2 regions of the Novosphingobium sp. PY1 genome follow, and region 2 is predicted to be linked to the other one. Evidence: riboswitches for the same ligand, from Rfam matches in the RefSeq annotation. Region 2 holds a riboswitch; the other holds the start of a gene.
What was found. Region 2 has a riboswitch for cobalamin ahead of cobW (cobalamin biosynthesis protein CobW). Riboswitches for the same ligand answer to the same signal wherever they lie in the genome.
Positions count from the first base shown of each region.

Region 1: linked by a shared signal. The riboswitch ahead of J3474_RS07730 (TonB-dependent siderophore receptor) and the one ahead of cobW (cobalamin biosynthesis protein CobW) in region 2 are both predicted to bind cobalamin.

Region 1 covers NZ_BLTI01000005.1:61,060-76,558, forward strand. Annotated here, with positions in the region: gene J3474_RS07685 (hypothetical protein) at 1-169, shown strand, start outside; gene J3474_RS07690 (molecular chaperone) at 326-1,111, shown strand; gene J3474_RS07695 (hypothetical protein) at 1,119-3,632, shown strand; gene J3474_RS07700 (hypothetical protein) at 3,642-4,556, shown strand; gene J3474_RS07705 (hypothetical protein) at 4,567-4,998, opposite strand; gene J3474_RS07710 (hypothetical protein) at 5,399-6,997, shown strand; gene J3474_RS07715 (hypothetical protein) at 7,443-8,279, shown strand; gene J3474_RS07720 (hypothetical protein) at 8,273-9,028, shown strand; gene J3474_RS07725 (PepSY domain-containing protein) at 9,484-10,983, opposite strand; gene J3474_RS07730 (TonB-dependent siderophore receptor) at 10,989-13,055, opposite strand; cobalamin riboswitch at 13,292-13,538, opposite strand; gene J3474_RS22615 (Fic family protein) at 13,847-14,140, opposite strand; gene J3474_RS22620 (DUF4172 domain-containing protein) at 14,154-14,477, opposite strand; gene J3474_RS07740 (hypothetical protein) at 15,097-15,499, shown strand, end outside.
Region 2 covers NZ_BLTI01000008.1:463,479-478,977, forward strand. Annotated here, with positions in the region: gene J3474_RS13550 (TetR/AcrR family transcriptional regulator) at 1-609, shown strand, start outside; gene bluB (5,6-dimethylbenzimidazole synthase) at 725-1,372, opposite strand; gene cobF (precorrin-6A synthase (deacetylating)) at 1,369-2,151, opposite strand; gene J3474_RS13565 (cobyrinate a,c-diamide synthase) at 2,148-3,455, opposite strand; gene cobM (precorrin-4 C(11)-methyltransferase) at 3,452-4,237, opposite strand; gene J3474_RS13575 (cobalamin biosynthesis protein) at 4,234-4,605, opposite strand; gene cbiE (precorrin-6y C5,15-methyltransferase (decarboxylating) subunit CbiE) at 4,602-5,828, opposite strand; gene J3474_RS13585 (cobalt-precorrin-6A reductase) at 5,827-6,588, shown strand; gene cobJ (precorrin-3B C(17)-methyltransferase) at 6,552-7,328, opposite strand; gene cobI (precorrin-2 C(20)-methyltransferase) at 7,361-8,098, opposite strand; gene J3474_RS13600 (precorrin-8X methylmutase) at 8,095-8,724, opposite strand; gene J3474_RS13605 (cobalamin biosynthesis protein CobG) at 8,724-9,839, opposite strand; gene cobN (cobaltochelatase subunit CobN) at 9,836-13,114, opposite strand; gene cobW (cobalamin biosynthesis protein CobW) at 13,122-14,159, opposite strand; cobalamin riboswitch at 14,343-14,581, opposite strand; gene J3474_RS13620 (HoxN/HupN/NixA family nickel/cobalt transporter) at 14,657-15,499, opposite strand, start outside.

The DNA of each region.
Region 1 (15,499 bases), on a different contig from region 2:
CTTCCTCAACACCGAGAGCACCCCGGGCAAGACCCGCACCCGCACGCAGACCGACGCCTTCCATGACGACGCGATCCTGCGTATCGTGATCCCGTCGGGCGTTAACACCAAGCGCCCCCTCGCTGGCCAGTACAGCGACGTCGCGACCGTTTCGCTCGGCCCCGTCTGAGCATAGCGCACAGGGGGAGGGGCTTAGCCTTCCCCCTGATTTGCCCGGCACCGTCCCTTTGACAAGGTTGATGACTGCGCGGGCTTCAACGGCCTTACGAATAGAACCAGACTTTCCTATGGGGGGCGCCGGGCAGCAAGCCTGGCGAGCGGATCAATGCTTTCCAGAATTCTGACGGCCTTTGTCGCCGCGTTTCTTGTCCTTGTCCCGCTTACTGCAGAAGCAGCGCGGGTATCGCCCATGATCGTCGATCTGGAACCGGCCGGCCGTAACTCGATCGCGCGCGTCGAACTGACAAACGACAGCACGCGCAATATCCCCTATGAAGTGCAGATGATGCGGGGCGATATCAGCCCCGACGGCGAGCTGAGCCTCACCCCGGCGGACGACCAGTTCATGGTCTTTCCCGCGCAGGCCATCGTGGAGAGCCGCTCGCAGCAGGTCTTCCGCATCCAGTACGTCGGCGAGCAGGCAATGGCAGCCTCGCAGATCTACTATATGTCGATCCGACAGGTTCCGGTCGAGATGCCGGATCAGGCGACCCAGGTCCAAGTCGTGATCAATTACAATGTCCTGGTCAACGTGGTGCCCGATGGCACGCAGCCGCTTCCCGTGGTCAGCAGCGTCGCATTGTCAGAGAGAAAGACCGAGGTCGATCCCGATGCGCCCCAGGATTCTCCAGCCAGCAAGCCACGCATTCTCAAGGGCATTGCCGTCGATGTCGGCAATGATGGCAACCGCTTTTTTCTCGCGGGGACTTCCGATTGGCTGATCAGGGCCACCACGACCACCGGCGAACCCTTCGAGAAGAGCTTCACCGGCGAACAGATTTCCAAGATCATCGGCGTGGGCGTCATAGCCCCGGGCAAGCACAGGCGCTTCTTCGTGCCTGTCGACAAGGACCTTGCCAAGGGTTCTGTGTCAGTCGAGCTGAAGCTCTGATCCGATCATGAGGGGCCGCAAAATCGCCCTTGGGCTGCTGGTCAGCAGCTATGCCATGGCGGTGTCCGGGGCCGCACTCGCGCAAGACGGCACAACGAGCGCGAAAGCCACGGAAAGACCACAGGATTCGCGGGCCGCGGACATTCCGGCACCCCGCCCCGCTTCGCGCGCGATGGCCTTTACCGTGCCGTTGGTTTCCGGAACCAAGGTCCTTGGCGACGTCCTAATCGACGTCGCAAAGGATGGCGGGGTCAGCATCGATAGCCAGACTTTGCGCAGCGAGCTCGACAAGCTGCTAAACGATACCGGCCATGTACGGCTCGATGAAGCGATTGCCGGGCGGCCCTATGTCGCAGCGGCCGACCTGAAATCGATGGGCGTCGACCTTGCGTTCGACAGCAGTCGCCTTGAACTTCAGGTCTCCTCGATCGAAGGTTCTATCCGCAGGGTCGAAACATTGGGTGAAGCAGGCGAGAACCGCGCCCGCATCGATCTGCCGGTCATCGCCCCAGCGGGTTTCAGCTCCTACCTCAATCTCGTCTCCAACGTCGACTATCTTTCAGACACCGGGTTCGCCAATCCGGACGTATTTCTGACCGGCGCGACAAGGGTCGCAGGCCTGGTTCTGGAGTACGACGGTGCCTTCACCGACCAGTTTGGCGAAGGTTACAGCTTTTATCGCAGGTCTACTCGTGCAGTGTACGATCAGCCGGACAAGTACCGTCGCTTCTCGGCGGGCGATCTCCGGCTCAACACGATGACGTTGTTGCGCACGCCTTTCCTGGGCGGCATCGCAGTTGAAAAGAGCCGCCAGATCTTCGATCCATTCCTGCCTGCCGCAAGGCTGGGTGGCCGCGAGATTTTCCTCGACAACTCCTCGACCGTCGACGTGATCATCAACGGCCAGAAGTATCAGTCATTCCAGCTCCAGTCCGGAACTTACGACCTCGCCAGCCTGCCGGTCCAGCTCGGCTCGAACGACGTTCAGCTGCAGATCCGCGATTCCTTCGGTCGACAGCAGACGGTCAATCTCGACTATTTCTTCGAACCACTCGACCTTGCGCCCGGCGATGAGGAATATTCCTTTGCACTCGGCATGATCGCCAGCAACCTCACCTTCGAGCCGGACTACGGCAAGGACCCTGCCTTCACCGGCTTCTACCGCAAGGCCCTGTCGCGCACCGTCATCCTCGGCGGCGCTGTGCAAGCTTCCGAGCGCGTACAACTGTTGGGCGGGACCGCCTCGTTCGTGCCGCAGGTCATACCCGGGGCATTCGACATTGAAGCGGCGGTCAGCCGCGGCAACAACGGGACCGGCTATGCCTTGCGCGCCAATTACCGTTATCGCTCGGGCTCAAGCCTGACCCATTCCAGCCAACTTAGCGTCAATGTCGACTTCGAAAGCCGCAATTTCGATACGATCGGCGATATCGTGCCCAACGATTTCAATCTTTTGAACGTCGGCGTGAATTACACCCAGGGCTTCACCGATCGCACTTATGCCAGCATTGGCGTGATCCATACGCGTCGGGGTGGTGGCCTCAGCAACCGCACAACCGTTTTCGGCGATGTGATCCATCGCCTGACGGATCGGATCCGTCTGACGGCAGGCGTCGAGTATGGCGACAGCGAATTCTATTCAAGCAACTTCGGGGTCCGTCTTGCTCTTTCCTTCGCCTTGGGTGGCGGGGTACGCGCCAATGCCGATTATCGCAGCCGGACGGAAACTTTCCGCTCAACGGTATCAAAGGGCAACGACAGCACGGTTGGCTCGATCGGTTACGATCTCGGCTTCACCGATACGCGCGGCGAAACATCCGCGGACGGGAGCTTGGATTACATCGGCAATCGCTTCGACGCACGCGCGTCACTTTTCACGCAAGGGTCCGACATCGGCCATCTCGCAGATCAGCAACGCGCGCGCCTGCAAGTCGGCACATCAATCGCTTATGCGGGCGGAAGCTTCGGCGTTGGTCGCCCGATCGGGGATTCCTTTGCCCTGGTGAAGCCGCATGAGACGCTGAAGGACAATGCCGTGATCACCTCGCGCAGCCTGACTGGGGCAGAATACTATGCGCGTAGTGGCATTCTGGGAGCGGCGTTGCAGGGAGACCTCTCCTCGTACAATGGCCAGGACATCCAGTACGACGTGGACAGCCTGCAACCGGGCTACGACATCGGCGATGGCACGGTGCGGGTCGATCCACCTTATCGCAGCGGCTATCGCATCACCGTTGGCAACGATCACTTCGTCAGCGCGGTAGGCACGCTGGTTTCGAACGGTGAACCGGTCTCGCTGATTTCGGGGACAGTGCGTGCCGACGATCCGGATGAAGACTTTCAGCCATCGCCTTTCTTTACCAATTCGGCCGGTCGCTTCGGGCTGATCGGGCTCGCACCGGGTAAGTCATATACGGTGACATTGAACGGCAAGCAGGGTCCATTCGTGATCAACGTGCCGAAAGACAATTCGGGGCTCTACCGTCTCGATACGGTAGATCTGCGCCAGGCAGGCGAATAGGAGACAGGCATGCGCATTCTATCATCCCTCCTCGCTATCGGAACGGCCATCGGCTTGAGCGCTGCGACAGCCACACCGGCCCTGGCCGGTCAGGGACAAGGCCAGGGGCAAACCTGTTCGCCGGAATTCGTGCAGTCCTCGCAGAGCGTTACGGTCACGGGCCTCGAGATCGGCACTAACGCGCCGACTTCCGAAAATTTTCAGGTTCGCCTTCGCAATGATGGGAACGGGCAGTGCGGCGCGGCCTTGCGTGTCGCCCGATTGAGCACCTCGCCCTCGTCGGACCTCGCCTTCATTCTGCGCTCGGGCGGTTCGGTCTTCGACATTCTGCCTACGGAAACCAGCCCAGGCACGACCAGCAGCGACGTATATGTACCCGGCATTTCCGGCGGCACAAACGGGCGGGCCCTGCCCTTCGTGCTGACAGTCCCCGGAGAATGGGGCATGGCCGCCGGCACCCGCCAGGAGCAATTACTGCTCTCGTTGATCGGTACGGACGGAACCGTCTTCGATACCATGATCCTCAACATCGTGATCGACGTGCCGCCTTCGGTTGAACTGCGCATTGTTGGCGTTACCGGCAACAATGAGATCGCGGGGATCAATCTGGGTACACTCGATCCCCAGGCGGTGAACGTGTCCGACCCCTTCGGTGTTCGGATCTGGAGTACATCGCCCTATTCGGTGACTTTCCAGTCAGACCACATGGGCAAGCTGGCGCATGATAGTCTTGGCGATGCCATTCCATACAAGCTGCGCATGGACGGTAGCCTCGTCGATGTGAAAGGCGGCCAGGCTGTCCATTTCGGTACGCGTACGGATTCGCTGGGCGACCTGCATCCGCTCGAAGTGACTGTCGAGCCATTCACGGCGCGAGCGGGCGATTACTCCGACAGGGTTCTGGTAACAGTGACGGCCAGCTAGGCCGCGCAGGTCAAATGGCTGTAAGCCCGAATTCGAGCGCGATTGGAGCGCGCAGGTTCGTGGCTTCGATAGAAACCGGCACATAACCGAAACGGGCACCGGACCGGAATGCTACCGGAGACATGCCCGTGAGATCGAGAGTGCTGCGGCTTCCGCCGTAGTCTACCGATATGCTTTCATCTTGTGCCAGCATACGATGGCTTGCAAAGACCTGGAAGCCGCGGTTCGAATTGCAGAATTCCTGCACTTGCCCAACGAAGTGCTGCCCGCTGGCATCGAGTTCGAAAGGCTGGGCATCGAGGTCGCAGACTACCGGAACATTGAGCGAGATCCTGAACCCGCCCGATGCGCTTTCGCCTGCGATTGCAGGGGTTGCGAAGATCGCAGATGCGGCCAGCACAGTGCCACAAACGCGCGCCGGGATGTTCTCTCGCCAAGCCATGGAAACGGCTTAGGCTCAATATCTTAAGAATCAGTCAAATGGCTGCGCGATCGGCAAGTAAGCCCAGAGAATCCTGCGCCGACCTGCCAAAGTTAGCCACCGCCGGTAGCCAATCTGTACAATGCGCCATATCTGCAAGCCATCGATAAAAATGACCAGCGCTTTGTTCGGACGACCACGCGAACTGGCGAGCTACGGCCGTGTCGCGCTGAGAACTGGATGGGCGAGAAAAGCGCAAGGTCAGTTCTCAAACCCAGGAGGAAGCTAAAGCCTCAAAAGTTCGGAGGCTCGGCAGCGGATCGAGTGCTACAATATTGCGCGACTGCACGATGGGATTCTCGCTGTGCAGCCGGTATTTGTACCGGCTACGTAATGGCTGTCCAAGAAAGGAACATCAATCGTGACGCCACGTGCCGCCATCCAACAGATTGCACGCATGGTTCGGGATGATATCCGCTCGGGCGAACTGTCGCCCGGGGCCCACAGCGTCGGAGAGATGCTGGCAGCTCAACCCGAAGCCTTAATCCTGATCGTCAACCTCACCGCTGCCGAAGGGCGCAAGAAGCGGCCTGACGCCACGATGCATCAGGCATATTCGTTCATGCTTGGTCAGGCTCTTGAGCAGCTACGGCAGCGCAGCGAAGCCGGCAACGGCCATGCGGGCATGGCCATGGAGAATGTCAGGGCCGCGATCGCTCAGCAGATGCGTGCCGGCAAGCTCGTGCCGACAGCAGCGGTGGCGCTTGTCTCGGCGTTTTCACGGGCTGGGATCGACGTGGGGGAAGACATACGCAGCGCAATGGATCACGCAATGATCCAGACCGGAGCCGACCAACAGAATCTCCCGACGGCAGATATCGACGAAATGTTGAAGGACTTGGTGACAGCCTGTGAGGGCGACCCTTTCCTGATCCACAGCCAGTTCGCCGAGTTGACGGCCGCCATGCCTGCCGAGCTGCAACTCAGTCTGTTGGAAGGTTTCGTCCTCGCTGACGATTCCAGTCTGCGCGAGGCCGCTATCGGTTGGCTTCTTGCAGAACCCGCGATCACCTTGCCGTTAGCCTCCATGATGAAAGAGACCGCGAAACGAGGGCTCATACCGGCATCGTCGGTTACCAACCTCATGCTGATCCGAAACTGGGTCCCAGAAGATCGGCGCCGTGCAATCGACGCGATCATTAGAGCCGCACGAGCTGTCGACTCGGTGCCGGAGAAGCGCCCCGCAATTCAGGTCAGGGAACTTCTGCTATCCGAGCGCGATGGGGCGGGAGCCCAAAGCATATTCGCATCGATCAAGCAGGGCAGGAAGAACGCGCTGGTTTCGATTTTGGTCAAGCAGGGTCATGGTGTGCGGGACGCTTGGGTAGTGCACTCGCTGAGCAGGCCTGAGATCGAAGACATGCTTGACCATATTGCATCCGAGATGTCGGTCCATGAAGCGACGGCTGAGGATACGGCCATGATCCTGAGCAGCGCAATGGCAGACGGTCCGGCTAACTCGCCGACCCCATTTGGCCTCGTTCAGGCGATCACGCTTATGGGGCTCTCCGATGTCGCGCCCACTTTTCTATCGGTGGAAGATCTCATTGCCTCGATGCTCGCGGAGGCCGACGCTGCGGAAACCGATGCCAAGGCGGTGAAGAGGGCAGTGCGCGCTTCAGGCCGGTGGCTGGCGACCAACCCTCAGATCGATTCCTGGTTTGAGAATGGCGACGATGTCGCCGCAGCGATCAAAGGCAAGCGCAAGATCGAAGACCGGATCGCCGCAATTATCGAGAAGGTGCTGGAACCGAAGCGGGCCTATTGGGCCAGCGTCATCGCTTGGAGTGCATTTGCACAGCGAGGTGACGGCAACGGCTCGGACTGGATCGAAATGGCGCTCGTCGCTCGTGAGATGGCTTCGGAACGACCTCTGAGCGAGATTCCACTAGCGCGCTTCATTGCCGTACAAACGACGGAGGCGGCCCGAACAGGCCAACGGCTTGTTCCGATGTCGTGACGGTCAAGCAGCCAATTTGGCAAATTTTGCCATGGGTGGAAGAAGCGGCCTATGGCGACGATGAACATTTCGCTTCCCGACGCGCTCAAGGCTTTTGTCGATCAACAGGTCCAAAGCCGCGGCTTTGGCACGGGCAGCGAATATGTGCGCGGTAGGCGTGTCCGAAGCCCAGGAAATAGAGCAGCGGATCGCTGCCGAAGAAGCGGGAACCATGCTATTTAACATTGAAGTTGATATTTAACACCGCTGATGTTAGATAAACGGTGCGATGTTAGATGAATTTCCTGACCTGCGATTACGCGCGCTGGCGAACGCATCGGAAACTTATGCGCGCGAAGCTTTCGGTGCGCACCTCCATCTCGATCCCATTAAGCCGCTCGGGCTCCCGCACTTCTTGTATGATCGCTATGCCTTGTGGCGCGGGGAACTGCTCGACAGTCCGACCGTGTTCATCGTTCCGCAAAGCGGCGGAATAGGCGGTGTTGACGAGTTCCTGAAGCATCGGGACCAGATGCGACGCCATATCGATGCCCGCCTGTTCGTGCTGTTGCTCGAAGCTGTACCGGCGGCATTGCGTCGGCGCCTCGTGGAGAAGCGCGTCGCGTTCATCTCGCCGGGCGCACAATTCTATGTGCCCGAAGCGTTTGTCGACCTGCGCGAAACCTATTCCAGCGAACCGGGACCGTCGTCCGAGCGGGTGTCTCCCACCACTCAGGTCGTAATTCTGGCCGCCCTGCTTGGGCACGATGTGAACGATGCCAGCCTGACCCAGCTCTCCGAGCGCTACCAAGTCGCGATCATGAGCATGAGCCGGGCGTTCGATGAACTGGAAGCGCTCGAACTGGCGCGGCCGCACCGCGTCGGCCGCCAACGTCGCCTCAGTCTTCGCTTTGGTGGCGGCGACCTTTGGCGCGCGGTCGAGGGGCGCTTGCAATCGCCGGTGCGCAAGACTCGTTATGTCACGGGCGATCTGCCCCTGAACGAGGCGGTGTTGGCGGGCGAAAGCGCCCTTGCCCGATATACGATGCTCAACGAACCGCGAATTGAATGCAGGGCGGCGCCGGCCGCCGCATGGAAGCGGATGGCGCGGCATCACGGATTGGAACCTGCCTGGGCCTATGACGAACACCGGATCGAGGTCCAGACATGGGCCTATGATCCTAAAGTCCTCAGCGACAATGAGGTTGCCGACCGACTTTCGCTCTATCTGAGCGCACGGCATGACGCCGACGAACGAGTCGCGCAGGCAGCCGATCACCTTTTGGAGCCCTTTGGATGGTAGCTGGCGTCGACCGCTTTCGCGCGCACTTTTCCGGCCATGAGCACCAATATGTGCTGATCGGCGGAGCCGCATGCGAGCTGATCATGGAGGAGGCCGGTCTCGATTTCCGCGCTACCAAGGATCTCGATATTGTCCTCATCGTCGAGGCGCTCGACCCGGCATTCTCCGAGACGTTCATGGCCTTTGTCGAGGCGGGCGGATACGAGATCCGGCAGCGGAGCGAAGGCGAACGGATTCTCTACCGGTTCGCCAAACCGTCAACCGAGGGCTACCCGGCGATGTTGGAGCTGTTCTCCAATGCGCCGGAAGGATTTGAGCTGGCGCCCGGTAGCCAGCTCACGCCGATCCCGATCGCCGAGGAAGCTGCGAGCCTGTCGGCCATCCTGCTCGACGCCGACTATTATGCGTTTCTCAAGACGATGGGGCGGTCGCTGGACGGCGTGCCGGTTCTCGACGAAGCCGGCCTTATTCCCTTCAAGGCGCGTGCCTGGGTTGATCTCAGCCGCCGTCGTGCGGAGGGCGAGAAAGTCGACGACAGAGACGTGAAGAAGCACCGCAACGATGTGGCGCGTCTGTTGCAGCTCCTGAGCGCGGAGGCGGCGTATGACCTGTCCGAAACGATCAAGGCCGATATGCAAGCGTTCATCGACGCTCTTGGCGAACAGGACGATTTCACGCCGAAGCAGTTTGGCGTCGCGATGACAAGAGAGGTCGTGATCGATCGACTGCGCCACGCCTATAATCTCTGAATTACAGGGTCATAACAGCGCCCGGGCCGACTGCGGTGATTATCAGGAGGCCGCGCGGCAAGTCCTGGGGCTGCGCGCGCTGAGTGAGCACGCTCGCCGCAAGCTGAAGGCGCATCTGCGCAGGATCGTGCCTACCCACCGCCGGGACCAATCCGTGCAAAGCCCAATATCGGTACGCCAATGATGAAAACGACCATCGTTTTGTCCGTCTGCCCATGCGGACTGACGACTTGCGGCCTTGCCCCGCTACACATTGGGATCGCGAGAAATGCGCGGGATCGGTTCATAAGCCCACGAGAAGACCAGGCTGCGGATCGAGTGCTATAATAGCCCACGATGGCACTATGGGTTGTCACGGCGCTACGGCTAGTTGCACCGACCACGCAGGATTGGGCGCTTCCAGAGCGTCAGATATCGCAAGCTGAGTCTGCTAAGGCTACTATTTGCGATCTGACTTACGCACGCTTCGGCGTTAACCCATGTCTCGCGACTTGACGACGATGGTATCGCACGAGCTGTCGCCATCCAATCACCACGCCCGAAATCGACATAACTACGCCAAGCGCTGAAAACAGCCACATCAGCGGATCACGCACAATGCGATTCGCGAGAAGAAGCGGCAAGTCGAAGCTATGCAACGCATTGAACAACCAGCGATAGTTGCGCCCGTTTGCGTTCTGCAAAGCCAGCAGCGCGCCGCTGCGTGGTTCGATGGTAGCCCATGTCCGATCAGGATCGCCGAAGATGACGCGGATCACCGGCAGGGGCCGTTCCCGGCCGTGCGCATACCAGTATAGGTCCGGCTCAGTGAGGACCATGACCCGTCGAACGGGCAGGTCGGGCACGATCCGCCGAGCATTGGTTATTAGCTCTGCTTGTGTGAAGCGCAGCGCGTCACCGTTGGGGGTAGCGATTATTGGGCGCCCCTCGCGCGCCACGAGGCTGACGACCGGGCGCCCACCGACCCAGGCGAACCGCGCTTCGCGCGCCTGCGGTCCGCGCACGGCAAGCCCGGCGGCATCCAGTGCGGGAAAGTCCGCTCCATCGTGCGCCGCATAGAGGGCGGCGCTGCCGACAGGACCGTCCCGCGCGAACCAGTCGAATGGATTGACCGAGAGCCAGCCACTGAACATCCAGGTCACTGCGCAGAGCCCTCCGATCAGCCCGCTCAGGTGATGCCACTTCATCCAGCCACGATAGGGCGTGATGGCGCGGCTCCGGTAGCGCCGCCGCAGACGCAGCCGCAGGATGCCGATCCACAGGCCGGTGACACCCACGACCACCGCCGGGCCGGAGGTCCATAGCACAACCTGTCGCCAGAAAGAGCCGTTGCGCCTGACCGCGGTGAGATAGAGCCAGTGCGGCACCGACCCCACCCAGTTCCATGCCCTCTCGCGCGCATCGCTGTTCTGGACCGGCTCCGCCGTCGTGGAGGAAATGTAAACCTGCGTGCCGCGCCCGTCTGCCAGCGAGACCTTCCAGAGCGGCCGCGCCCAGTTGAACCCTTGTGCGACCGTCCACTGGTCGTCATGGCTTCGCTCGACATCGCTGACCGGCGTCCCGCCTGCGAAGCGTCGCGCGACCGTGATCGCGGCAGCGGCATCGGAAGCAGAGAGGCGCCGGCCATCGACAGCCGAGATTGCAGTGCGCCGATTCTCGCCGCGAATGCGCCAGGCTGGCTCTCCCGCCGCCATGTCGAGGCGCAGCTCGGAGGGAAAGCTGTGCTCCCCTGCCCGGCGCAGGGCTTCGGTCGGACCGACCCTGACCCGGCTCCAGTCGATCGGGGCCATTCCTGCCAGTCGTTCCGCGTCGGTCAGCGACGGATAGGGCACGTACATCATGACCAGGCCCGACAGGAACCACAGCAGGAACAGCAGGCAGGCAGCGATGCCCAACCAGCGATGGAGCAAGTAAAGCCACCGCAGGCCAGCCTTCACCAGAGCCGGGCGCGTCATGGCGACTAAAGGCTCATGTCGAGGCGAACGTCGAAGCGCCGGGGCGCTGCGAGCAGCCATTGCGACGAATTGCTGCCGATCGAGTACACCTTATCGAAGGCATTGCTCACCCGTCCGTCGATTGCCAGCGTGTCGCTGATTGTCCATCGCAGGCCGAGATCGACCACTTCGTAGCCGGGCACGCGCAGGGTATTCGCGTTGTCGGTCCAGCGCGGCGCGACGAAGCGGGCCGAGACGCGGGCCTGCAGGGGTTCGGCGACGCGCCAGTTGGCGGAGATGTTGGCGGTCTTCGTCGGTATCCCCGGCGGCGTGTTTCCGGCCCGGTCGATGACGACCCCATTCACGATTTCGCCGAAATCCTTGAACCGCGCCTTCAGGACGGTTCCATTGGCCTCGATCCCGAATGCATCGGTCAGCTGCAGCGCCAGCGTCGCTTCGACGCCTTGCGACGTGCGCTTGCCGACCTGCTGGGTAATCAGGCGGTTTTCCGGATCGGGAGTGAGCAGGCGCCGCTTCTCGATATCGAAAAGCGCGATCGAGGCCGAGCCACGTCCCTCGAGAAGACGCTGCTTTACGCCCACCTCGAACTGCCTCGCGGGTGAGAGCCCGAAGTCTTTCTGCACATTGGACGTGGTGACGAGCGTGCTGATCGGGTCGGTGCCCACCGTGAAGGAGCCATAGAGCGCGGTATCGACCGTCGGATTCAGCACTACGCCGAAACGGCCCGAGGTACTGTGGTAGTTGCGCCGAAAGCCGTTCACCGGAATCCGTGCGTCGATACGCTGCAGGTCGTACCAGTCCTGCCGGAAACCGCCCACCAGCGATACAGATCCGTTCAGCTTGAGCTGGTCTTCCATGAACACCGAGTGCTGCGTGGTCAAGGTGCGGAAGCCCAGGGTCGTGGGCACCGTGGTGATAAAGCCGCCGGGCTCAAAGTCGAATGGATCGACGATGGAACTGCCGCCGTAAGGCGAGTTGTTGAGATGGCGGAATTTGACGCGGTTAAGATCGAAGCCGACCAGCAGGGTGTTCTCAACGCCGCCGCCCAGCGGCGTGCGGACAGTGAGATCCCCGCGATCGCCGATCTGATCCTGTCGGTGCATGATGTTGAGGTAGTCACCGCGCGTCACCAGCCCGGTAGCGGCGGAGAAACGATAGCTCTCGGCATTGAGCCAGTCGCGGTTCGAACTGAGGTAGTAGACCGAGTTGCGCAGCGAAATCGCGTCCGACGCATGCCACTCGGCCGTCAGGCGCGTCCAGCTGTCACGGAAATGGTCTTTGCTGCCCGCGATGTTGAAATTGATGAAACGAAAGCGCTTGTCGAACTTGCCCTCGTTCAGCGGCGCGCCGAAATAGGGCAGAATATCGACGTCGCCATAGTCGGAGGCCAGCGTGAAGCTTAGCGTCGGGCTGGCATCCCAGCGCAGTGCACCGGAAATGGCGAGGTTGCGGTTGTCGCTATTGCGAGCGAGCCAGCCATCGGAACGAGTGGAACTGGCGGCCAGACGATAGGACAGCCCCCCGCCGATCGGGCCGGCCGCATCGCCGGCGATTTGTATCGCATTGTCCGAACCATAGGCCACGCGCGCACGCGCCACGGTGCGGTCGGTCACCGGTTTTTTCATGATGACATTGATCGCTCCCCCGATCGCGCCTTCGCCCGAAATGACCGAACTCGGCCCGCGCAGCACGTCGATGCGATCGACCGTCCAAGGATCTACCGGGAAAGTCAGCGTACCTGAGGCCACGAAGAGGCGCGTGCCGTCCACCAGCAGTTGCACCGAGCCCTGCCCTGAGAACCCGCGCGCCGCCATTGCCGTGTTACCGTTGCCCGGTGTGCCCTGAAAAGTCAGACCGGTGGCACGGCTGACCGCCTCCTGGATGGACAGATCGCCCCGCGCCCGAATCGCGTCGCCGCCGAGCACTTCGACGCTGGCCGGTGTCTCAAACACCGTCAGGCCCAGTCGGCTGCCGCTGCTTCTGGTATCGAGGCTGGTCTCCGCCCGCAGCCCTGTCACCAGGATGGTGTTTGCAGGATCGGCCTCGTCGGCGAGCGCGGTCGAAGAAAGCACGGGGAAGGAAAATACGGCAATACCGCGCGCTGCGCACAGCACAAACTTGGAAGTCGTCATGTAAAAACTTAACCCTGTCCGGCGTCATCGACGTCTGGCGAGGGCGTCCGCGCGAACGGTCGACCCGCGCAACGACACGACGCCCCGGGCGCCGCCGCTTGGGTCGATGCGGCCCTCGCCGCACATGCGTCGCTCAGACGGATTTCACCGTGCCTCGGCCATCCCCTGGACCAGGGCAAGAGCGACCGGACGCTGGCAGGTCTCCTGGCTTGCGGGTCATCGCACGATGCACGGCCTTCCCAGGCCCCGCAGAAATTTGCGTCCGGCCCAGTGGCTGCGGCAGAGCCGGTTGGCCCGCCGCGAATGTGCATCGCACTCGCCGCTTACAGTTGCAGGGACAGCCTCGGATTCGAGGGGCAGGCCCCTCTCACCGCGTTCCCTTTTAAGCTCCCTTTCGGGGGCACCAACGCGATCATTGCCTCCCTGAATTTGAGAGGCAGGAGCGCTCTATTCGAGGCAATCAACATTGGCAAGAGGAACTAAAGCCCTGTTCTCGCGCGGCAAAAAATGGAGGAATGGCAGTCTCCTACCCCTTGTCGGTCGATCAGGCGCCGAATTTCTCACGCCATCAACCGATCGACCAGGATTCACATTTGTGTACTTAACCCGGGCTACTTCGGGCGCCACGGTCAGGGATTTTGGACTCTATCTACGGGCAAATAACCAGTGCGGCGTCCCCCGGCAGAATCCTTCTCCAGCCCGCCACTTTGCGTCGTTTCCAGCATGTCATACTAAGCCTTCCGCTCGGCACGGATCTGAGCTGACATGCGACAGAAGCGTTGTACTGTGCCTTCCGCACGTGCCAACGCAAGATCAGCGATTGCACGCGCAATGCGCCCGTTCCCATCATCGAATGGATAGATTGTTACGAACCACAAGTGCGCAACCCCGGCCTTCAGGACCGGGTCGAGCATCGCCGTCCCGAACCACGCGAGGAAACGGGACATTTCCCGATCCAGTAGGTTTGACGCTGGAGCTTGGCAGTAAGCCCGCTCACGGCCATTCGGCCCGAAGAAGACCTGCATGGGACCACCTTCATTATCCCGCCAAGCACCCACCGTAATCTGGGTTCATCCCGCTTCGCCCCGTCGGGAATAAGGTCGCATGCCAGTCGAAAAGGCACTCAGCTGTCAGAGGTCGACCGTAATTCTGAGTCGCATCCAGCATCATTTCCACGACGCCTTCGACATCGCGATCGGCTTCGACCAATCCACTGATCTCCATCCCGAGGCGGCGAGCAACGGATGAGCGCACTTGCTCCCTATCCAGCACCTCCCCTTCAATCTCGCTGGATTTCAGGACCTTCTCGGTCAGCGCCTGGAGCACCGCTTCTTCGCGCAAAGAAAGTAGCAATGCTTCCATGTGCCCGATCAATCTCCCTTGCCTGTGGCGGACTGATTCTTTCGGGTCTTTTCAAATGTTTCGATACTTCGCAGACTCAGCGCCGAACGATGCGGACGTGGTGCCGTGGTGGCGTCCTAATGACATTCGAACGAGACGATCCCGAAGTTGATGACCGTTCGAGGATTACCTACGAAGCGCATGAAGACATCAGTTCGTTAAGAACGACCCTGCGGCACACAATCGGGGGTAGCGCCAAGTTAAAGTGCTGCATCGCGCCCCTTGAAGCCCGTCTACCCCGCAAGCATAGTATGCCATCGGATGATGGCCCGAATCTCGCAGCCGCAGTATCGCTATCGAAGACCCACCAGCCTTACACGACAGAGCACCCGTGAATGGCCTGGAGACGTCGCTCTGCCCGCGGCGGAACAGACCTGGCGATGATTGTGTAAGGACGGTCAAAGGGCCGCTCCTGCTCCCGTAGGAGCGGCCCTTTTTAGTGAATTGCTCTCCATTTCAAAACTCGCTTATGCTCGTCCGACCAGGTGAAATTCGCACATGCGAAGGTCTGTGAACAAAGCTTAATCTCGGCGTCTTGGCGAACCGGTTAACATGTCAGCTTTGAAGCAGGAGGTTCGAAATGGACCGTCGTATCGGATCAATAATCCGCGGCATCATCAGCTCGCCCAGGCTCAATCCAGCGGCGGCGCGCGATCGGATCTGGAGTCTGGTGAACGGCACCCTCGACGAAGAGAGCATGGTTGCCTTGTTGCATGCCTATGACGTGATCATGGGGATCGCGATCAATCATCTCGAACGAATGGGCGAAGATGTTCACGCCCTGCGCAATCTGCTATCTGCGGACCGCCAAAGCTTCGCGTTGTTCGAGGCGATGCGCAACAGGAATGGTATAGAGCCGCGCACATTGTGTCGGATCGTCGACCGCGAAGAGCAGGCTGGACGAATGAACAGATCCGAGGCTTTGCTGACGTTGGATGCGGCGGCCCGGTATCTGTCGCCGCGGCAAAGAGCGCCAGGCCGCA
Region 2 (15,499 bases):
AGCCAGGCTTCTCTGGACCGCATGCTGACCGCAGCAAGGAAACTCATGATCGAGCGTGGCGGCGAGGACTTCACGCTTCAGGAAGTCAGCAATATCGGCAAGGTGTCGACCGGCTCGATCTATCATCGCTTCGCAGGCAAGGACGAACTGGTCCGCGCCGTGATCGAACGCGAACTGGCAGTCATGGCCGATGACGAGAACCGCGCCTTTGCCGAAGCCCTGAATAATTCAGCGAACCTGGACGCGTATATTCCAGCCTACGTCCGCGCGTTCTCAGACATCCTGCGCAAGAATTCGCTTATGCTGCGGCTTGCCATGCGGCGCGCAACCGTCGACCATGAAGTGTCCCACTCCGGTAACCGGCGCCACCGGGAATCGACCGAATCGCTCGCTTGCGACCTGAGCCGCTTTCGCGGAGAGATCTCTGGCGATGCGGACACGAAGGCCGCCATGGCTTTCCACATCGCCTTTTCCACGCTGGTCCGCCAGTTGAGCCTCGAGTCCATCGACCCTGCGGCAAACCATAGTGATTGGAGCATGATGCTTCACGAACTCAGCGAGATGATCCTGGCCTATCTCAAGTTCGGAAGAAGCCGCAGCACCTCCTGATTGACCAAGTCCCGAAAAGGCCACCACCGGGCCGGAAAGAGAGAAGGACGCGCAGATACCGGCGCCTTTCGAATTGTCGGTTGAAATTGAGTGTCGGTGCCGACCGATATGCCCTTCACTTCTCGCAAGTGCGCTCTTTCCAGGCTTCGCGGGCCTGCCAGCCACGTTCTTCCAGCTCGGGCGTCGCGGCCGCCTCGCAAGGGTAACCGATGCACAGGATCGCGATGAGTCGCCAGGTATCCGCAACGTCGAGCAGCTCGCTGACGAACCGGGGGTCGACGATCGAGACCCAACCCATGCCGATCCCCCGCACCCGGGCAGCCAGCCACATTGTATGGATCGCCATGACCACCGAGTAGTCGAGCATCTCCGGCATCGTCGCAATGCCCAGCCCCTTCCCCGCGACCGGCTTGCCATCGCAGAACACGGCCATGACTTCGGGCGCTTCGCGCAAACCGTGCAGCTTGAGCGACTTGTAGTGATCGCGCTGCTTCGCATCGGTGTAGCGATCGGCAGCCAGTGCGCTCTGCTCGTCGACGTGCCGGGCCAGTCGTTCCCGCAAACCGGGGCTGCGCACCCGCACAAAGCGCCATGGCTGGGAATTGCCCACCGACGGGGCCAGGCTTGCGCAGCGGAGCAGATGCTCGATATCGCCGCGGGGAATGGCGCGCGTGTCGAAATGCCGCACATCGCGCCGCCAGTGCAGCAATTGCTCAAGCTGCGCGGCAAACGCTGCATCGAAGCTGGGAGGAGCCTGCGTCAAGATGCTCTCCCTGCCCCTGTCTTGTCGTTGAAGGTCCGGTGCATCAGGTATGTATCCATAATCCAGCCGTAGCGCTCCCTCAATGCCTTACGCGCCTCGACAATGCGATCGGCAACCACTGGCAAGGAGCCGTGGATCAGGGCCTCGTGCTCCATGCCGAGATAGGCACCCCACCATATCTCTATTCCTTCAGGCTCCAGCGTTTCAAAGGCGCATCCGCGGTCGAGCATGACGACGACAACATTGGTCCCCTGCGGCCAGCCCTTTTCGCGCAACTGCCTGCCGGTGGTCACGACGAGAGGTTCGGCAAGGCGATTGAGCGCAATCGCGTGGGCGGCGGTCAAGGCCTGGATACTGGTGATGCCGGGGACCACTTCGATCTTCAGATCCAAGCCGCCTTTCTGCAGGCGCGCGGCGATGCGCAAGGTGCTGTCGTACAGCGAGGGATCGCCCCAGACGAGCAGCGCCAGACGTCCGCCTTGCGGCAGGTTTCGGGCGATTTCCCGGGCCCAAGTCCGGGCGATGGCATCGTGCCAGTCGTTGACCGCTTCAAGATAATCGCCGTGCGTAGCCCGAACCGGAAGGTCGAATTCGACGACGCGGACGGGCCGCTCCAGCACTTGCGCGCAGATGCCCCGGCGCAAGTCGAGCAGGTCCGCCTTCGCCTCACCCTTGCGCGGCAGCAGAATCAGGTCGGCCTCGTTCATGGCCCGCCGCGCCTGCATGGTCAGGTGATCGGGATTGCCGGTGCCGATCCCGATGAGGCTGAGCGCGATCATGCGTAGGGAGCGATCTGGTGGAAGAACGTGCCGGTCACCCGGCCGCGCCGCGACCCGGTTTCGGGCACGACGCTACCGTCGGCATCGGTAACTGCGGCCAGCGGCTCGTCGGGCTGCTCGAGGATCGTCGAGTAATGGAACTCATGACCGCGCAGACGGGACCCCGCCGTCAGGTTGGCCACGGGTCCCAGCAACTGCGCACTGCGATAGCCCAGGTGCATCCTGCGCTGCGCGTAGCTGGTCACGAGGCCAAGCAGGCCGGCCATCGGGTGACGTGCGCCTTCCTTGTCGACGAGGGCCTCGCCCAGCACCATGTAGCCGCCGCATTCGCCATGGACCGGACGGGTCTCGGCATGGCGGCGCAGACCGGCAAGGAAGCGCGACGCCGAGGCGATCCGGCCGGCATGAAGCTCGGGGTAGCCACCCGGCAGCCAGACGAAGTCCGCGCTTTTGTCGGGTGCCTCGTCGGCCAGGGGAGAGAATGGCATGATCTGCGCGCCTGCCCGCCGCCAGCCTTCCAGCATGTGCGCGTAGATGAAGGAAAAGGCCTCGTCCTGGGCCAAGGCGATGCGCTGCGCAGGAGGCTGCGGCAGGCCCGATCCCTCTCCGCGCTCAAGCGCCCTCGCCGCCTTGCGGATCGCCGGAAGGTCGGCATGTTCGCGCAGGAAGGCGGCATAATCGGCGATCTTGCGGTCGAGCTCGGGTTGCTCTGCAGCCTGCACCAGCCCGAGGTGGCGTTCCGGCAAGGTCAGGTCGCCGCGCCGAGGCAACGCGCCCAGCACCGGCATTCCAATGGCCTCCATCCCCCGGCGGACAAGGCGTTCATGGCGCGGGCTTGCCACACGGTTGAGGATCACCCCGGCGAAGGGGATGCGCGCATCGAAACGGCGAAACCCCAGCGCCGTCGCCGCGGCGGACTGGGCATGGCCGGACACATCGAGGACCAGGATCACCGGCCAGCCCATGCGCCGGGCGATGTCCGCGCTGGCGCCGTTGCCGGCCGCCCCGCGCGTGGCGACGCCGTCATAAAAGCCCATGGAGCCCTCGGCGACGCAGATGTCCGCCTCGGCTGCCATCGCCGCGACGGCATCCAGCAAGCCTGTGTCCATCGCCCAGCTGTCGAGATTGAACGAGGCATTCCCGCAGGCCGCCCGATGGAACGCGGGATCGATATAGTCCGGCCCGCTCTTGAACGGCTGGACCGTGTCGCCGCCCTCGCTCAATGCGCGCAGCAGGCCGAGCATGACAGTGGTCTTTCCGGTTCCCGAGGCGGGCGCGGCGACGAGCAGTCCGGGTGTGCTCATGCGATGCCTCCGGCAAAGCGCGAGGATGCATCCTGCGGCCGGAAGCGGCGGTCATAGCCGGGGGAATAGAGGCAGCTTTCATCGAAGCCCTCCCCCGCCAGCACTCGCCCGACGACGATCAGCGCGGTGCGCTCCATGCTGCCAGCGACTTCTGCCTCGATGGTTTCCAGCGTGCCGCGCACGATCCGCTGGTCGGGCCAGCTTGCGCGCCAGACGACCGCGACCGGGCAGTCGGGTCCATAGGCCGGTGTCAGGTCGGCCACGACCCGGGCCAGGTTATGGATCGAGAGGTGAATCGCCAGCGTCGCGCCGGTGTCTGCGAAATTGATCAGGCTCTCCCCTTCCGGCATCGCACTCGCCCGGCCCGAAGTTCGGGTAAGGACCAGCGACTGCGAAAGGCCCGGCAAGGTCAGCTCGGTTTCCAGCGCTGCTGCGGTTGCCGCGAAAGCGGGCACGCCCGGCGTCACGGTGAAGGGAATGTCCAAGGCCCGCAGCCTCCTGAGCTGCTCACCCATTGCCGACCATACCGAAAGGTCGCCCGAATGGAGCCGCGCCACATCGTGACCGGCAGCGTGGGCCGCGGCGATCTCGTCCATGATCGCGTCGAGATCGAGCGGCGCGGTGTTGACGATGCGCGCGCCGGGAGGACAGTGATCGAGCACTGCGGCAGGCACCAGCGACCCGGCATAGAGGCAGACCGGCGAGGCCGCGATCAGATCGCGCCCGCGCAAGGTCAGGAGGTCGGGCGCGCCGGGGCCGGCGCCGATGAAGTGTACGGTCATGGGATCGATCCTTGGGCAATGGCGCATGTCGCCATGCGGTCGGGGGAAATGTGGCGCACCGCGATCAGCTGCGCGCCGGGGCCGGCGGCGGCCAGGGCGCTGGCTTCGGCCACGCTCCCGGTTGCGTGGCTGGCAAGGCTTGCATCCGACTGGGTGGGCGTGACGATGCGGGCAAGCACCTGCGCCGAAACGCCGGTCAGCGGAAGACCCAGGACCGCGGCCAGACGCGCCAATTCCGGGCTCGCCGCCTTGTCCGCCGCTGTGGCGAGCAGGGTCACGCGCGGCGAGAACTGCTGCGCCAGCGCCAGCGCGTCCTCCAGCGACTGCAGGGTTGCGCCCTGCCGGAAACCGAAACCGGCGACAATCACAGGACGACGCTCCACTGCACGACGGGAAAGCTTGCTCGCCAGCCCCGGCGACTGCCGAGCGGCGCGGCGTGGGCCAGTTCGATCCGCAGGAGATCGCCGCCCTTCTCCGCCTGCCACTGGGCCAGCAGCGCTTCCGAGTCCAGCGTTACGGCATTGGCGACGAGCCGGGTTCCGGCAGGAAGCATGGTCACCAGGCTTTCCAGCAGCGCTTGCGACAGCCCCCCGCCGATGAAGACGGCATCGGGCGCATCGTCCCGTCGCTGATCGAGAATGCCGGGGGCACGGCCGGTCACCACCTCGAGCCGGTCGACGCCGAGCGCACGGGCATTGGCCCGGGCCCGCTCCGCCCGAACCGGATCGCTTTCGAAGGCCACCGCCCGGTTCGCCGGATGACGCAGCAGCCATTCGACCGCAATCGAGCCCGATCCCGCGCCGATGTCCCACAAGGTCTCACCCGCCACGGGGGCAAGCGCGGAAAGCGTCAGGGCGCGTACCGGGCGCTTGGTGATCTGGCCATCGTGGTCGAACAGGTCGTCGGCCAGTCCAGAGGCGCAAGGCAAGGCGCGCCCCTGCCCGGCGCAGGCAATGCCGACCGCGACGGGGTGAGCGACATCGCCGAAAGCAAATGCGTCAGCCCGCACGCGGCGCACCCGCTCACGCGGGCCGCCCAGCGCCTCGAGGACATGGAGATCCGATGGACCGAAGCCCTGCTCGCCCAGATAGGCGGCCAGATCGCGCACAGCATTCCCGTCCCGCAGCAGGACCAGCATCCTGCGGCCTGCGGCCAGATGCGGGCGCAGACGCGGCAGCGGCGCGGCATGAAGGCCCAGGCACACCGTATCCTGCAGCGACCATCCCAGGCGCGAAGCGGCCAGCGAGAACGTCGAGGGCACGGGATGTGCGATCCATTCGCCCGCTTCGAGATGCCGCGTAACCGAGGCTCCGCCGCCGAACCAGAACGGATCGCCCGAAGCGAGCATGACCACGCGCTTCCCGCGATGGGCCAGCAACCCTTCGATGCCGAGCGCAAAGGGCACTGGCCATTCCTCGACGCGGCAACTAAGCGCGGGCAGCAGCGAAAGGTGCCGGGGGGCGCCGATCACCAGTTCGGCCTGCGCAAGTGCATCGCGCGCGGCGGCCGAAAGCCCCTCCACCCCATCCTCGCCGATGCCGAGGATAGTCAGCCACCGACCGGGGCCAGTGAAGGAGGAAGTGTCAGCCATGCCGAAAGTTCTCCTGCTGGGCGGCACTACCGAGGCAAGCGCTCTGGCCCGCCTGCTCGCCGATGCCGGCGTGGACACGACGCTCAGCTACGCGGGTCGGACCACCACCCCCCGTACGCAGCCGGTCCCGGTACGCGTCGGCGGATTCGGAGGTGCAGAGGGCCTTGCCGACTGGATGCGGGAAAACCGGGTGACCCACCTCATCGATGCGACGCACCCCTTCGCGGCAACCATGAGCGCCAATGCCGTCACCGCCGCGCAGCTTGCCGGAACGCCGCTCATCGCCCTCACCCGTCCGGCATGGGAACCGCAGGAAGGCGATCGCTGGCGTCACGTGGCGGACGTTGCCGCCGCTGTGTCCTCGCTTGCCGGGCCTGCCCGCAGGGTCATGCTGGCGCTGGGCCGCATGCATGTCGGCGCGTTCGCCGCGCAGCCGCAGCATCACTACCTGCTGCGCTTCGTCGATGCGCCCGAGGGCCCGCCGCCATTGCCGCGCCGCAGCCTCGTCGTCGATCGCGGGCCCTTCACTGTCGATGGCGACATCGGGCTGATGCGCGAGCACGCCATCGAACTCGTCGTGTCCAAGAATGCCGGAGGAACCGGCGCGCAGGCCAAGCTCGTGGCGGCACGCGAACTGGGCCTGCCGGTGGTGATGATCGACCGCCCCGCCATTCCCGCACGGCGCGAGGTCCACGATCCGCTTGAGGTCCTGCACTGGCTGGATCACGCGGCAGCTTCCACGGCTGAACGCGGCGTATAGAGAATCGGCCCGCCCTCGCGCGCGATGATGCGGGTGCGGCTCGACCCCACGATCACAACGGTGCGCATGTCGGCCATCTCCGGCCGCGCTTCACGCAAGCTCACGATGCGCAATTCCTCGTCGGGCGTGGTGACGGCGCGGGCGAAGAGAATCGGCCGCTCGGGCCCGCAAGCCTCGCGCAGAACCTCCAGGGCCCGTGCGAAACCTGCAGGGCGCGACGCGGAGCGCGGGTTGTAGAACGCCATCGCGAAGTCCGCTTCGGCGGCGAGGCGCAGGCGCTTCTCGATCAGGTCCCAGGGCTTGAGATTGTCCGAAAGGTTGATCGCGCAGAAATCGTGCCCCAAGGGCGCTCCGGCGCGGGCGCTTGCCGCAAGCATCGCGGTAATCCCGGGCAGCACGCGGATATCGATGTCGAGCCACGCAGAAGGCCCCGCCTCCAGCGCTTCGAACAGGGCCGAGGCCATCGCGAAGACGCCCGGATCGCCGGAAGACACCACGACGACGCGACGCCCCTGCGCGGCAAGGTCGAGCGCATGGCGCGCGCGGTCCAGTTCCACCCGGTTGTCCGAAGGATGCAGCCGCAGCCCTTCGCGCGGCGCAATCCGCGCAACGTAGGGGATATAGCCGATCACATCGGTTGCCTCGGACAGCGCCTGCGTGACCTCGCCGGTCACCAGCGCCTCGTCGCCTGGCCCCAGCCCGGCGACGCAGACCCGGCCCCGATCCTGCGCCCCGCTCACTATCGGCGCCCCGTTCAATACCGGCGCCCCGCTCACGGGCGGCGTCCCTGACCGTGGATCAGCAGGATCGAGAAATAGGGCGTCACGTTCTCCGCCTCGGCAAGGCGGGTCACGCGCTGGTCCGGCATCGCCGCATGCTCGACCAGCCACGCATCCTGCTCGCGCCCGGCCGCGGCGACGGCGCGGCGCAGCTTGGCCAGGTTGCGCCCGATCTTCATCACCACCAGCGCATCGGTATCGCGGATGCGCCTCTCCAGATCGGCCTCGGGCAATGTCGCGGTCAAGACGGTCAGGACGTCATCGCCCCATGTGATCGGCACATCGGTTGCATTCCACGCCCCCGACATGCCGGTGATCCCTGGCACGACCTCGACCGGAACATGCCCGGTCAGCCGCGAATGCAGATGCATGAACGAGCCGTAGAAGAAGGGATCGCCCTCGCACAGGACGACGATGTCCTCACCTTCGCGGGCGAGCGCCAGAAGACGCTCGGTACTCTGCGCGTAGAACTCGGCAAGACAGGCCTTGTAGCGCGGATCGTCGAAGGGGATCTCGGTGGTGACCGGGTACTCCAGCGGAATCTCGATCACGTCGGGACGGAGCAGTTCATCGGCAATGCGGCGCGCCTGTCCCGGCCGGCCGGCCTTGCGGAAGTAGGCGACATGACGGGCAGAGCGCACCAGCCGGTCGGCCCGCACGCTGAGCAGGTCCACCGCGCCCGGACCGAGGCCGACCCCATGGATGGTGCCGCAGGTCACGCCCCCAGTCATTCGGCGCGGCTCGCAAGCGCGTTGACGGCAGCCACGGTGATCGCACTGCCGCCCAGTCGGCCCTCGACAATGCAGCACGGCACCGGCGGCGCAGCCCAGAGCGCCGCTTTCGATTCCACCGCACCGACGAAACCGACCGGGCAGCCGACGATCGCCGCCGGACGCGGGCACGCCGGGTCCTCAAGCATGTTGAGCAGATGGAACAGCGCCGTGGGTGCATTGCCGATGGCGACCAGCGCCCCCGCAAGATGCGGCCGCCACAATTCCAGCGCTGCGGCGGAGCGCGTATTACCCATCGCCTTCGCCAGTTCGGGTACTTCGGGTGCGCGCAGCGTGCACAGCACCGGATTGTCCGCAGGCAGGCGGGCCCGGGTAATGCCTTCGGAGACCATGTGCGCATCGCACAGGATCGGCGCACCGCCTGCCAGCGCCTCTCGCGCGGCTTGCGCAAAGCCCGGCGAGAAGCGGACGTGCCGGGCAAGCTCCACCATGCCCGCGGCATGGATCATGCGCACCGCAACGGGTTCTTCTTCGGGCGAAAAGGCCGTCAGCTCGGCCTCGGCCCGGATCGTGGCGAAGGACTGGCGGTAGATCGCTGCGCCATCGGTTTCATAGTCATGCGGCATCAGCCTGCTCCGAAAAGAGCCAGGACCTCGTCCCGGCCAAGAGCGAGGCGCTCGCGCCCCTCGCCCGAAAGATCGTATCGCCCCTCGCGGCCGATCAGCGTCACATCGGCCCGCCCGGTCGCCGCACAGCGCTTCGCGCAGCCAGAAACATGCAAGCATCCGGTGACCTGCGGAGCGATGCGGCGCGCCAGCGCGCGGGTCTCGACGCTTGCCTGCGGGCAAGACGGCGCCCCCGGGCAGGCATCGACGCGCAGGAGCGGATCGGCCGGATCGTCCACCAGCCCCTCCACGGGCGCAAAGGCGGCGCCTTCGACGATGAGCAGCCGCCAGGGAGTGGTGCGCAGTGCCGTCGCCGCCGGGTCTGTGATCAGGCGGGCCAGCGCCAGTGCCGGGATCTGTCCGAAAGGCACGCCCCATGCCGCACCTGTGGGTGTCGGGCCGGGCTGCAAGGGGCAAGACCCCCGCGCAGGCAGCAGCGAGCCTTGCGCCCACTCGGGAAGTGCAGCTGTGAACCGGCTCATGCGACCGGCCTCAGGCCCGCCGTTTTCAGCGAACCAGCGCGCCATGGCGATCAGGCGGTCGACTTCCGCGCCAGCGGTCACTTCCGCGCCCGCGGTCCGGCCCTGCGCGCGCAGGATCAGGCTGCCGCTGGCCGCACGCTCGATCCGGAAATCACCCGCCTCCCCCGGCAGGACAGGGGCCGGCCCGGCGTCGATCACGAAACCGACCTTGCCCGGCAACTCCGGCAACTCACCGAGCCTTGCGATGAGTTCAGCGGCAATCCGCGCAGTATCGTCGGCTTCCTGCCAGATGGGCGCGACAAGGAGATTGCGCTTCTTCTCGTGGACGGGATCGGCCTCGACCAGTTCCAGTTCGACGAGCCGTGCAATAAGCGCAGGCCACTCAGCCTCGCTCACCCCGCGCAGCTGGAAGTTGGCGCGGCGGGTCAGGTCGATCAGGCCATTGCCGAAGGTCAGCGCGGCATCGCACAGGCCCAGCACCTGCTTGCGGTTCAATCGCCCGAGGCGGGGACGCACCCGCACCAGCAGGCCGTCTCCCGCCGCCATCGGATGCCATGCATCGGGACACCAGCCCCTGATCGCGAAACCGCTCATTGCCCGCCTCCCAGGCTGGCGAGGATCGAGTTGCGCCGCGTCTGCCACAGGCCAGCGGCATGAAGCGCGGCGAAGCGGGCTTCCATGGCTGCCAGCGCTTCGGGATTTTCGCGCGCCATGAACGCCCGCACTTCCGGCTCGCCGAGCGTCGCGTCGTGATAGAGATCGAACAGCTGCGGCGGCACCGAAGCGGAGAGATGCGCGAAGGCGCCAAGGTGATCGAGCGTCGCGGCCAGTTCGGCAGCCCCGCGAAAGCCGTGGCGCATCATCTCGGCAACCCAGCGCGGATTGGCCGCCCTTGCCCGCACGACGCGCGCGATCTCTTCGTTCAAGGTCCGGGCATGCGGCCGGGCGGGATCGCGATTGTCGAGGTGGTAGAGCGCCGCCTTGCCGCCGGTAACCGATTGCGCTGCGGCAAATCCCGCCTCGTGCGCGGCATAGTCGGCCGCAAGCAGCAGGTCGGTCTCGGGCAGGTCCTGTAGGTGCACGAAAGCGTCAGCCCCCGCGACGCGCTCACGCAAACCCGCAGGATCGGGCGCCTCGTCCTGCCCGTCGAGCGCATGGTCGGACGCCGCAAGCCAGGCTTCACCGGCAGCCCGGCGCGCTTCGTCGGTATAAGTCTCGGCCGTATCGCGCAGACCGAGACCATAGCGCCCGGGACGCGGGCCATAGACGCGCGGGGCTGCGGTCCTGCCGGCGAAAGGATTCCACTCCGGCGTCTCGTCCCTCTCGCACAGCGCGCGCACCGCCATCCCGAAGAGGGAGGCAAGGACCGGAAACGCATCGCGGAACAGACCCGAGACGCGCAGCGTCACGTCAATGCGGGGCCGGTCGAGCATGGCCAGCGGCAGGATTTCCACTCCGGTCACGCGTTCGGAAGCATTGTCCCACACCGGCTTTGCGCCAAGCAGGTGCAGGGCCATGGCGAACTCCTCGCCCGCCGTGCGCATCGTCGCCGAGCCCCACAGGTCGACCACCAGACCGCGCGGATAGTCGCCATGGTCCTGCAGGTGCCGGCGGACCAGTTCCTCGGCGAGGTCCACGCCTTGCGCATGGGCCGTGCGCGAAGGCACCGCGCGCGGATCGACCGCGAAGAGGTTACGCCCGGTCGGCAGGACATCGGAGCGCCCGCGCCATGGCGAACCGGATGGCCCTGCCGCCACACGTCGTCCGGCCAGTGCGGCCAGCAGTCCGCTGCGCTCCGCCTCGCCCTGCTCACCGCGGCCGTAGACATGCAGGCCCTCGCCGAACTGGCTCTCCTTCACGTCGCACACGAAGCGGTCGATGCGGGTGATCGCCTCGACCAGCGAGGTCGCGCCGTCGAGACCGAGTTCAGCCTCCAGCCCCAGCGCCAGCGCTTCCTCGCGGATGGCCGATTGCAGCCTGTCACGCCGCGCCGGATCGAGCCCGTCGGCGTTGGAAAACTCGTCCAGCAGCGCCTCGAGGCGCGTCAGTCCTGCGCCTTGCTGCGCGGGAGCCAGCGGCGGCGGTGCGTGTCCCAGCGTAACGGCTCCGATCCGGCGCTTGGCCTGCGCCGCCTCGCCGGGATCGTTGACGATAAAAGGATAGATGACAGGCAGGGCGCCGGTCAGCGCCTCAGGCCAACAGGCATCGCCAAGCGCTACCGATTTACCCGGCAGCCACTCAAGCGTTCCGTGCGCGCCGAGATGGACGAGCGCATCGACCCGGCGCTCGTGCAGCCAGAGATAGAAGGCAACATAGCCATGACGCGGGCAACGCGAGACATCGTGGTAATCCTCGTCACGCTCGGCAGACCAGCCGCGCTCGGGCTGCAGGGCGACCAGGACATGGCCAAGCTCCACGACGCGAAAATGAAAGGCGCCGTCGGCAACGGCGGGGTCCCTTTCGGCGTCTCCCCAGGCCTCGGCCAGATCGGCCTGCAGCGCTGCAGGCAAGCGGGCCAGAGCGGCGCGATAGGCGCCGAGCGGCCAACTGGCGGTTGCTTCGCCAAGGCCCGCCACAAGGTCATGGCCGCATTCGACCGTGTAACCGGCCTGCGCCAGATCGGCGAGGATCGCATCGGCGGAGGCCAGTGCATCCAGCCCGACAGCGTGGGCCATCTGGTAGCCCTTGCCCGGATAGGTCGAGAGAACCATCGCAAGGCGCCGCTCTGCCGCGGGTTTCCGGCCCAGCGCGATCCACCCCGCGACGCGCGCGGCAATCGCTTCGATCCGCGATGGCTCGGCGCGGTGGGCACTGCGCGAAAATTCAAGGGCATCGTCGCGCGCGGCGGCTTCCTTGAAGCTGGCCACGCCTGCAAAGATGCGGCCGTCGACTTCGGGAAGCACGACATGCATGGCGAGATCGGCCGGCGACAGACCGCGCGAGGCATCCTGCCAGGCTTGCCGTCCGCTCGTCGCCAGCGCGACCTGGAACACCGGGACACCGGCGCCGTCGAGCGGCGTCGCGCCTTCATCGTCACGCGCGGAAAAGGCGGTCGCATTGATCACCGCCGCGGGCTGCAGCGCCCGCACCCAGCGATCCACCCAGCCGCGAACTTCAGGGGCCTTCAGCGAGGGCACGTAAAGGCCCAGCACATCGAAACCGCGTGCGCGCAAGGCCGCGTGGAGTGCCTCGAAAGGATCGAGATCGGCGGAGCTGAGATAGGATCGATAGAACGCGAGCAGCACGCGCGGGCGGGATGCTGTCAGGGCAAAGGCCGCCGGACAGGCCGTGTCTTCACCTGGAAGCCACGCCCCGGCAGTCGGCAGCGCCTGAATGGCCCGGACTTCGCGCCCGGTCTTGCCGTCCGCCAGCAGGCCGCCCGCTTGCGCGAGCCGTGAAAGGGCTGCCCGCGCTGCAACCGCGCCGCCGATATCGCAAAGGCGGGTCAGTTCGCGCAGCGTGGAAACCGGAACGGTCGAGACGGCATCGAGCCTTTCGTCCTCGCGCCCGTCTGCGGGCAGCACGGCCAGCGCGATCCCGCGCGAACGCGCCAGCGCCTCCACCTGCTGCAGGCCGTAAGTCCAGTAGGGAAGCCCGCCGATGATCCGTACCAGGATCGCCTTCGCACATGCCAGCGTGCGCTCGACATAGGTGTCGACCGACAAGGGATGCGTCAGTGCCGCAAGATTGGCGAGGCGCAGCGAGGGCGGACTGTCCCCCGCATCGCGCGCGCTGCGCCACCCGGCAGCGAAAGCGCCGAGGTCGCTGTCCGAAAACGACAGCACCACGAGATCGGCCGGAGCCTGCCCCAGATCCTGCGGAACGGAGGCTTCCTCGATCCCGTGGGTCTCGCGGAAGATAACGTGCATCGCGGCCTCAGCCCTGCAGCACGGCCCTTATCGCAGCGGGATCGAGGTAATCGTGCTCGGCAATGGCGACCAGCGACGTGAGGCGCGCTTCATCGGGGCGCCAGGGGCGGTCGTAGTGGCTGCGTACCCGCGCGCCGACCGCCTGCACCAGCATGCGCATCGGCTTGCCGGCTACCGCGACATAGCCCTTCACCCGCAGCACCCGGTGATCGCTCGCCAGTGTCTCGATGCGTGCGGCGAGAGCAGCGGGATCGGCGATTTCGCCCAGTTCGATGACGGCGCTGTCGAAATCCTCGTGCTCGTGATCGTCCTCGCCATCGTGGTGCGAGGGACGCGCGGCAATATCGTCCTCGGCAGCAGCGCCAAGGCCAAGGATCACGCGCGGATCGACGACGCCCTCGCTCAGTTCGATGACCGGGACCGGGCGCGGGGCTTCTGCGGCGATGACTTCACGCGCGCGGGCAAGGCCCTCGGCGCCGGCAAGGTCGGCCTTGGTCAGCAGCACCATGTCGGCGCAGGCGAGCTGGTCCTCGAAGACTTCGGACAGCGGCGTCTCGTGATCGATTTCCGGGTCGGCCGCGCGCTGCGCCTCGAGTGCGGCGAGATCGGGTGCGAACCGGCCCTCGGCCACGGCCTCTGCGTCGGCAAGGGCAAGCACCCCGTCGACAGTGATGCGGCTGCGGATCGCGGGCCAGTCGAAAGCCTTGAGCAGCGGCTTGGGCAGCGCGAGACCCGAAGTTTCGATCAGAATGTGATCGGGCCGGGGTTCAAGCGCCAGCAGCTTCTCGACAGTGGGGATGAAGTCGTCGGCGACGGTGCAGCAGATGCAGCCATTGGCCAGTTCGACGACGTTCTCTGCCGGGCAGTCGGGGATGGCGCACGACTTCAGGATATCTCCATCGACGCCCAGCGTGCCGAATTCATTGACGACGACCGCCAGGCGGCGACCGCCGGCATTGCGGATGAGATGGCTGATGAGCGTGGTCTTACCCGCGCCCAGAAAACCGGTGATGATCGTTACAGGGACCTTGGACAGGTCAGGCATCGGCAATTCCCCACGCGCCATGGCGACAACGGCGGGGCTTGCCGGAAGCGAATCCGACCGACGCGCGGCGACGGGCGGGCGCGAAAAGGCACCCGTTATCGCGCGTTCGTGCAGCCCCAGCCGCACAGCTTCGTCGCTCAGACGGAAGAATTACCGTGCCGTGACCATCCCCTGGATCAAGGCAAGAGCGACCGGTGCGCCGGCAGGTCTCCTGGCTTGCGGGTCACTGCTTGATGCACGCCTTCCCGGATCGCCTTGCGGCTTCACCCAGTGGCCGGCCCTTCGCGTGAGGAAGGGAACCGTGTGCATCTCGCTATCCGCTCACAGTTGCAGGGACAGCCGCGGTTTTGGGAAGGAGAGACCTTCCCGCACCGCATTCCCGATTAAGCCCCTTTCGGGGCACCGGCGCGATCATTCGAAGCACAGAATCGATCCGTGCTTCGAAGCGAGGCCCTAGAACAGATCGACCGCCAAGCCAATCGCCTAAGGACCGGTTCTCATGCCGAGACGCGCACTTCGATATCGTCGAAGCGCTTCCAGCGGTAGATCGCGAAGCTGGCGAGCCAGCACAGCACGAAAAGGCCGATGATGCCGAACCCCAGGCTGTTGAAGTTCTCTCCCAGTTCGCCGGCAATATCGAACAGGCCGCCGGTGAGGCCCAGCTTATCGCCGATCAGGGCGACCGTTTCGATCCCGCCGATGACGATGGCGACAAGCGCCGAAATCAGGGTGATGGTGATGTTGTAGTAGAGCTTGCGGATCGGCTTGACGAAAGCCCACTCATAGGCGCCGAGCATGACGACGCCGTCGGCGGTGTCGATCAGCGCCATGCCCACGGCGAAAAGCACCGGCAGGACGAGGATCGTGCCGATGGAAAGCCCGTCCGCCGCCTGCCCCGCCGAAAGGCCCAGGATGGCCACTTCGGTCGCGGTGTCGAAACCCAGCCCGAACAGGAAGCCCAGCGGAGCCATGTGCCAGCTGCGGGTGATGAGGCGGAACATCGGCCGGAAAAGGCGCGCCATCAGCCCGCGATTGCCCAGCAGCATGTCGAGGTCTTCCTCCACATAGGCGCCCCCGGCACGGACATGGGCGAAGGTCTTCCACACGTTGCGCAGGATGATCAGGTTCATGGCGGCAATCGAGAACAGGAAGATCGCCGAGATCGAGGTCGCGACGAGACCGCCGACCTGCTTGAGACTTTCGAACTGCGTCAGTGCGCTCGTCGTCAGGGCAATGGCTATGGCCGCGATGGTGACGATGCCGGAATGTCCGATGGCGAACCAGAAGCCGACTGCGATCGGGCGCTGACCGTCCTGCATCAGCTTGCGGGTCACGTTGTC